DNA from 3 places in the Actinocorallia longicatena genome. Region 1 is predicted to be linked to each of the others. Evidence: riboswitches for the same ligand, from Rfam matches in the RefSeq annotation. Region 1 holds a riboswitch; each other region holds the start of a gene.
The links. A riboswitch is a leader RNA that binds a small molecule or an ion and turns the genes downstream of it on or off. The one in region 1 is predicted to bind cyclic di-AMP.

Region 1 (2,254 bases):
CATGCCGACGTGGTGCAGGTCGCTGTAGAAGAAGACCAGGTCACCGGGCTGGAGCTGGTCGCGGTTGACGTGCGTCCCCGCGTTCCACTGGCTGCCCGTGAAGTGCGGCAGGTTGATGCCGACCTGGGCGTAGGCCCACATCGTGAGGCCCGAGCAGTCGAAGGAGTTGGGGCCGTCGGCCCCCCACACGTAGGGCTTGCCGAGCTGCTTCATCGCGAAGCGCAGGGCCTCGGCGGCCTTGCCCGATCCCTCGACGAGAGGGATGTTCTTGATCTTCTCGGGATCCTTCTTGACGATCTTGTCGCGGATCTTCGAGTACTCGTCGTCGAGCGTCTTCTTCTTGGCCTTGAGGTCACCGGTGAGCTTGACGACCTCGCGGGCGCGCTCGTCGGCCGCCTTCTTGGTCCGCTGGGCGGACTGCATGGCGTTGACGAGGGCGAGGACCTTGGTCCCGTCCTGCGCGGCGAAGTAGCTGAGCGTCGCGGTCTGGTCCAGGAACGTCTGCGGGTCCCGCGCGGTGGCGAAGGCGACGGTCTGGTCGGCCCCGCCCATCATGTAGGTGCTGGCGGCGAGACCGCTGACGCGCTCGGAGACGGCGTCGAGGTTCTTCTGCTGCCTGTCGGCGTTCTCCTGGGCGACCTTCGCGGCGCGCTTGGCCTGCTTGAGCTTGACGGTCAGGCCGTTCAGCTGCTCGTTGATCTGCTCGAGGTCGTCGGCGATCTTCTCGATCTGCTTCATCGGATCGGGATCGGCATGAGCCGCCCCCGGGAACGCGACGGCGACTGCGAGTGCGGCGCACAGCAGGCGACTGCGGACGTGCTTCACGGAATTCCTCTCCTCGGCCGCCTACCGGGTTAGCTGTCGGGTTCGGGCCGGAGAAGCCCTACCGGTGCCCGGTCGAGAGGACTGAGGGTCCTCCGGGTCCACGCGGACTCACCCCATCATCTGGTGGGTCCCCGGTTCCCGCGGCGCTGGCTGCGCCCGCAGGGATTCGGCGGATCGGCGGGTGCCGGGTCTCAGGCGAGGCCAGGATTCAACTGCCGACTAGCGCGAGAGACTAACGAAGTCCGTCGACGATGCCAACCAGAACGCGCGAATCCGCAGGTCAAGCACGCTGGGTGATCGTTCGGTATCGTAAACGCGACCTTCTCGTGATCGGTGGTGACCCCGGGGCTATTGGGACTCATCGCAAAGGGCCTCTGGACGCACTAGTCTCAACCCACTATGGAGTTGACGATCCGGCGGGCCAGGACGGCCGATGTCCGCGCGATACGGCGCCTCGTCGACACCTACGGGGGTCCGGGGCGGCGCCTGTTGCAGAAGTCGACGGTGCAGCTCTATGAGGACATGCAGGAGTTCTGGGTGGCCGACGCGCCCGAGTTCGGCGGCGTCGTCGGTTGCGGTGCGCTTCATGTCATGTGGGAGGACCTCGCCGAGGTGCGCACGGTGGCCCTCGCCCCGGAATGCCGCGGCATGGGTATCGGTCACCAGATCGTGGACCAACTTCTGAAGGCCGCCAGGGAACTGGGTGTTCGGCGCGTTTTCTGCCTTACCTTCGAGGTGGAGTTCTTCGCACGGCACGGCTTCCGCGAGATCCAGGGCGCACCAGTGGCCCCGGTCGTCTACGAGGAGTTGCTGCGTTCCTATGACGACGGCGTCGCGGAGTTCCTGGATCTGGACCGGGTGAAGCCGAACACGCTCGGCAACACGCGCATGTTGCTGCGCTTGGAGGAATGACTTAGATGAGCCAACCCCCCAACCCGTACGGCCCCGGACAGGGCGGCGGTTACGGGCCCCCTTCAGGAAATCCGCATCAGGGCGGCCGTCCCGGTTATGGCCCCGGTGGCCAGGGGCCCGCACAGGGCGGCCGTCCGGGTTACGGGCCCCCGCAGCCGGCCCAGGGCGGACGTCCGCCCCAGCGGCAGGGACAGGGCGGCCCCGGCCCCGCGCAGGGGCAGGGCGGGTACGGTCCCGCCCAGGGCGGCTACGGCGCGGGACAGGGCGCTCAGGGCGGCTACGGCCCCGGCCAGGCCCCGCCGCCGCGGCCTCCGGCCCGGCCCGCCGGACCCCACCCCGCCGAGGATCTGGCGCTGGCCGCGCCCTGGCAGCGGGCCAAGGCCAGGATGATCGACGCGGGCCTGACCTGGGTCGCGGGCTTCGCGGTGCTGTTCCCGATCGTGCTCGGCGCGATCGGCGCCCCCTCCAAGGAGGACTCCGGAAGCGGCTGGTCGACTCCGGTCCTCTGGACGACCTT
Region 2 (2,254 bases), on a different contig from region 1:
GGCTTCCGGGCGATCTGCCCGTGGTCGAAGCCGTTCGCCCTTATCTGTCTCGTTACTCTCAGTAGTTGAAACGGGACGGTCCGCATTGGTTACGGCATGTGCCGAAATCGTTACCGCGTCACGCTTAGATATCGGCCGCGTTGGGTGCACTCTGATCACCAAGCGTTACGTGATCAAGGAGGTGTCTCTCATGAACGAGCAGACTCTGGTGCCACTGCGTGCAGCGGTGATCTTCCTGACGGCCTTCATGGCCGCCGTCACCGTGGCCGCTCTCACCTACCTCAGCCAGCGCGATCTCGCCGCGGCACTGCTCGCGGCCGGTGGTGCGTTCGGCACCGTTCTCCCGGCAGCCAACACCTACATCGGGCGCTGATCATCGACCCGAACCGCTGACACAGGGTGACCATCGCCCTAAGCGGTGAACCGCAACGGCCCCCTCCGGAGACCTTCCGGAGGGGGCCGTGTCGCTTACAGGCGCACGGCGCCGCTGTAGTCGTCGCGCTCGGAGAGCTTGGTGATTTTCACCACGTCGCCGGAGCTCGGCGCGTGGACGAACTTCCCGTCGCCGATGTACAGGCCCATGTGGTGGTGGTCGGGATGGAAGAAGACCAGGTCGCCCGGCTGGAGGTCGGCGGCGCCGACCTTCTTCCCGGCGTCCCAGAGGGCTCCCGTGTAGTGGTCGAGGCCCGGCTTGCCCGCCTTGGCGTAGGACCAGACGGCGAGGCCGGAGCAGTCGAAGGAGGAGGGTCCCGCGGCGCCCCACACGTAGGGCTTGCCGAGCTGGCGGAGGGCCTCGCGGGTGGCCTTGGCGGCGACGCCGTCGCCGAAGATCGTCACTCCGCCGACCGTGTAGAACCGCTTGAGCCGGGTCTTCACCGTCGTGATCTTCGTGCTGACGGTCGCGGCCTCGGTCCTCACCGTGGTGACGGCCGTCGCGGCGTCAGCGGCCCTGCGGGTCGCGGCGGCGGCCTCGGTCTCGGCCGTCGCGGTCTGGGCCCTGACGTCGTCGAGCTCGCCGGAGAGCTCGTCGGCCCGCTCGGTGTCGGAGTTCCCGCCGAACCAGCCGGAGATCTTGTCCAGGGTCGAGATCCGGTCCTTGGCCGCCTTGACCTGCGGTTCCAGGGCGCTGACCTGGCTGCGGAGGCCGGTGAGGCCGATCGTGCTGAGGGAGGCGTCCTGCTGGGCGGAGGCGGCGTCCGCCTCGTTCTTCTTCAGGAGTTCGGCCAGGCTTTCCGCCTGCGCCGTCAGATCGTCGAGCTGCTTCTGCAGGCTCTCGGAGGTGGGGGCCGCGGCGGCATGGGCCGCGGGATTCATGGCCGTCAGGCTGAGGCCGGCCGCCACGGAGGCGGCCAGCATGAAACGGGCACCCTTCACGGGTTTCCTCTCATCGACGCCTACCGGGTTAGCTGACGGGTTCGGGCCGAAGAGTCGCCCTACCGCCGGCGGACCAGCGGATTCACCCCGGGGGGAAGTGGTTCCCCGGCTCCCCGCACCGTGCGGGGACTCGGCGATCCCGGTCACGCAGCGACCGGAACGGGACGAAACGTATGCAACTGGTCAAGAGATGCCAAACTGAGCCTGTGGTCAGTGGCCATGCCCCCGACCGACTAGAATCGGGTGTACACACGCTCTTTTCACGCCGCCAAGGTCCGTATCCGTATCGGAGATCACGAGGCGCGGCGGAATCCGACACGAAACGGAAGCCGGACTTTCATGCCCATCGCCACCCGTGATGACCTGCGCAATGTCGCGATCGTCGCCCACGTCGACCACGGAAAGACGACCCTCGTCGACGCCATGCTCTGGCAGTCGGGCGCCTTCCGAGACAACCAGTCGGTCGACGACCGCGTCATGGACTCCAACGACCTCGAGCGCGAGAAGGGCATCACCATTCTCGCGAAGAACACCGCGGTCCGTCACAACGGAATGCTCCTCAACATCATCGACACGCCCGGCCACGCCGACTTCGGCGGTGAGGTCGAGCGCGGCCTGTCCATGGTCGACGGCGTCGTGCTGCTGGTGGACGCCTCCGAGGGGCCGCTGCCCCAGACCCGGTTCGTGCTCCGCAAGGCCTTCGCCTCGAACCTCCCGGTCATCCTGGTGATCAACAAGGTCGACCGCCCGGACTCCCGCATCGACGAGGTCATCGACGAGGTCTACGCCCTCTTCCTCGACCTCGACGCCAACGAGGAGCAGATCGACTTCCCGATCGTCTACGCCTCCTCCCGGGCCGGCCGCGCGTCGCTGAACAAGC
Region 3 (2,254 bases), on a different contig from region 1:
CCCGGAGGAGGCCGTGACGCTCTCCCGCCAGGAGGCGAAGGGGATCGCGCTGAGCGCGTCGAACCGCTCCTCCTCGCGGGCCAGGAAGCCGACGGAGTCCGGGGCGATCGTCGCCAGGAAGGCGGCTTTGTCCCGGCCGAGCACCGCCCGGGACCTCCGGGCCAGCAGGGCGTCCAGCGCGGCGGGGTCGGCGGCGGGCGCGGCGGCCGGGCGCGGGCGCTCCGCGGCGCAGGCGGCGACGGCCAGCACCGCGGCCGCGGCGAGCAGGCGGCGGCGGGAGAAGGCCGAGTGCCCCGGCGGGTTGGCTGCCATGAGCAGCGATCCTACGACCGCCCGCGCGATGGTCGGCCGCCGCCCGGACCGGCGCAAGCCGGACATGAGGAGGCGAGGCCCCCGCCGGGGGGCAGGCGGGGCCGTCGCGGGTCGGTCTCCGCGGGTCAGGAGGCCTTGTAGTCCGGGTAGCCGTAGCCGACGATCTGGCCGGCGCTGCGGGTCTTGAGCTGCACCCGGTTGCCGGTGTTGCCCTCGATCGTGTTGATCTTGCCGTTCGAGGTGCCGGTCACGATGCCGACGTGCTCGATGGCGTCGAGGCTCTTGGAGCCGCCCCAGTCGAAGAAGACGATGGCGCCGGCCTTGGGGGTCGTGCCCCACTTGCCGTTGGCCTTGAACCACTTGGCGTGGGCGACGGTCCAGGCGTCCTGGCCGACGATGCTCTGGGCGCCGACCTCGCTCGCCGTCCAGGAGACGAACATGTCGCACCAGCTGGCCTTGAGGTAGCCCTTGCGGTCGCCGCCGTCGCGGGCGATGGTCTCGGCGGCGCGGGAGGTCTTGGAGTACCAGTGGGCGAACTTGGTCTCGCCCTTGCCGTCCTCCTTCTGGCCGAGCTGCGACTTCGCCTTGGCGATCATCTGGGCCGCGGTGACCTCGGCGGCCTTCTGCGCGGCGGGGGCGGCGGCCTTGGCGCCGGGCTTCACCACGGTGCCGGCGGGCTTGCCCGCGGTGGTCATGCTGCCGGTCTCGGGGACGGGCATCTGCGGCAGGGCCGCGGCCTTGGCCGCGAGGGCCGGCTGGGCGGGGGTGTCCGCGTGGGCGGACATCGCGAAGGTGCTGGCGAGGGCGGCGCCGGCGACGAGACCGCCGGTGATCTTCAGCGACAGGTGGGCGTGCTTACGGTGACGTCCGGACATGCGTTTGACTCCTGGTTTCCATGCCGCCTACCGGGTTAGCTGACGGATTCGGGCCTGGAAAAGCCCTACGGAGAGGAGGCGGAAGGTTCCGGCCTCGGTCTCCGATTCACCCCGTGTCCTGGACGCCCTGCGTCCGGACGAGTGGGTCCCCGGCTCCGCTTGATGCGGACTCGGCGGGAGGACGGCCCCTGAGGGGTCGCGTCCCGCGGTCAGTTAGAGAAAAGTCGATCGGGGGCGCCGGGCACGGAAATGCCGGAGGGTTGTGGCATTTCCGCGCCCGGAGCCTGCACGGGCGGTCTAGAAGGGGCGGACCGCGCCGTTGAACGAGCGCTTGCGGTACTTGTCGAGCAGCACCTGGCGAACATGGTCACCCGTACGAGGCGAGTGGATCATGTAGACCTTCTTGCCGACGACCTTGGAGACAAGGCCGACGTGGCTGCGGCCGCCGTAGAAGAACACCAGGTCGCCAGGGGCGAGGTTCTTCCACGAGACCTTGTTGTGAACGGCGCGGTAGATGGAACCGGTCGTCCGGGGCAGCTTCACGCCCGCCTTGCGGTAGGCGTAACCGACGAGCCCGGAGCAGTCGAAGGAGTTGGGGCCGGCCGCACCGTAGCGGTAGGGCTTGCCCTTCTTCTTCTTCGCCACGGCGATCGCCTTGAAGGCGGTCTTCTGCCGCTGCGACCAGGACTTCTTCTTCTTGACCTTCTTGACCTTCGTCACCGCGGCGGTCTTTTCGACCGTCGCCGCCTGCGCCTGCGCCGGAACGGCGATGGCGGGCGTGAGCACCGCGGACGCGGCGAGCAGGCCGGTGGCCAGCTTGACGCGACGTGAGCGGTCAGACGAGGGCAGGCGGATGCCAAGGTTGCGAGACAGGGGAATCTCCTTCTTCCTTGCGCCTACCGGGTTAGCTGACGGGTTCGGACCGGAAGTTCGTCCTACGGCCACCCATCGCGGTGAGCGCCGACTCCATGTCGAGTCACGAGCGCTCAGCTGCCGGGCGGCCGATTCACCCCGGGGTTCCGCGGGCATGGCTCACACCGTTTGGGGGCGATGTGGGGTGCTCACGG

Region 2: another riboswitch for cyclic di-AMP. It lies ahead of ABD785_RS06135 (NlpC/P60 family protein); the one in region 1 lies ahead of ABD785_RS36405 (C40 family peptidase).
Region 3: another riboswitch for cyclic di-AMP. It lies ahead of ABD785_RS18880 (CHAP domain-containing protein); the one in region 1 lies ahead of ABD785_RS36405 (C40 family peptidase).

Annotation. Positions count from the first base shown of each region.
Region 1 is NZ_BAAAUV010000034.1:4,975-7,228, reverse strand. Features, by position in the region: gene ABD785_RS36405 (C40 family peptidase) at 1-825, opposite strand, end outside; cyclic di-AMP (ydaO/yuaA leader) riboswitch at 828-1,007, opposite strand; gene ABD785_RS36400 (amino-acid N-acetyltransferase) at 1,225-1,737, shown strand; gene ABD785_RS36395 (RDD family protein) at 1,743-2,254, shown strand, end outside.
Region 2 is NZ_BAAAUV010000003.1:93,638-95,891, reverse strand. Features, by position in the region: gene ABD785_RS06145 ((deoxy)nucleoside triphosphate pyrophosphohydrolase) at 1-65, shown strand, start outside; gene ABD785_RS06140 (hypothetical protein) at 191-373, shown strand; gene ABD785_RS06135 (NlpC/P60 family protein) at 469-1,374, opposite strand; cyclic di-AMP (ydaO/yuaA leader) riboswitch at 1,377-1,520, opposite strand; gene typA (translational GTPase TypA) at 1,714-2,254, shown strand, end outside.
Region 3 is NZ_BAAAUV010000008.1:215,808-218,061, reverse strand. Features, by position in the region: gene ABD785_RS18885 (hypothetical protein) at 1-312, opposite strand, end outside; gene ABD785_RS18880 (CHAP domain-containing protein) at 438-1,187, opposite strand; cyclic di-AMP (ydaO/yuaA leader) riboswitch at 1,197-1,373, opposite strand; gene ABD785_RS18875 (C40 family peptidase) at 1,485-1,973, opposite strand; cyclic di-AMP (ydaO/yuaA leader) riboswitch at 2,066-2,254, opposite strand, start outside.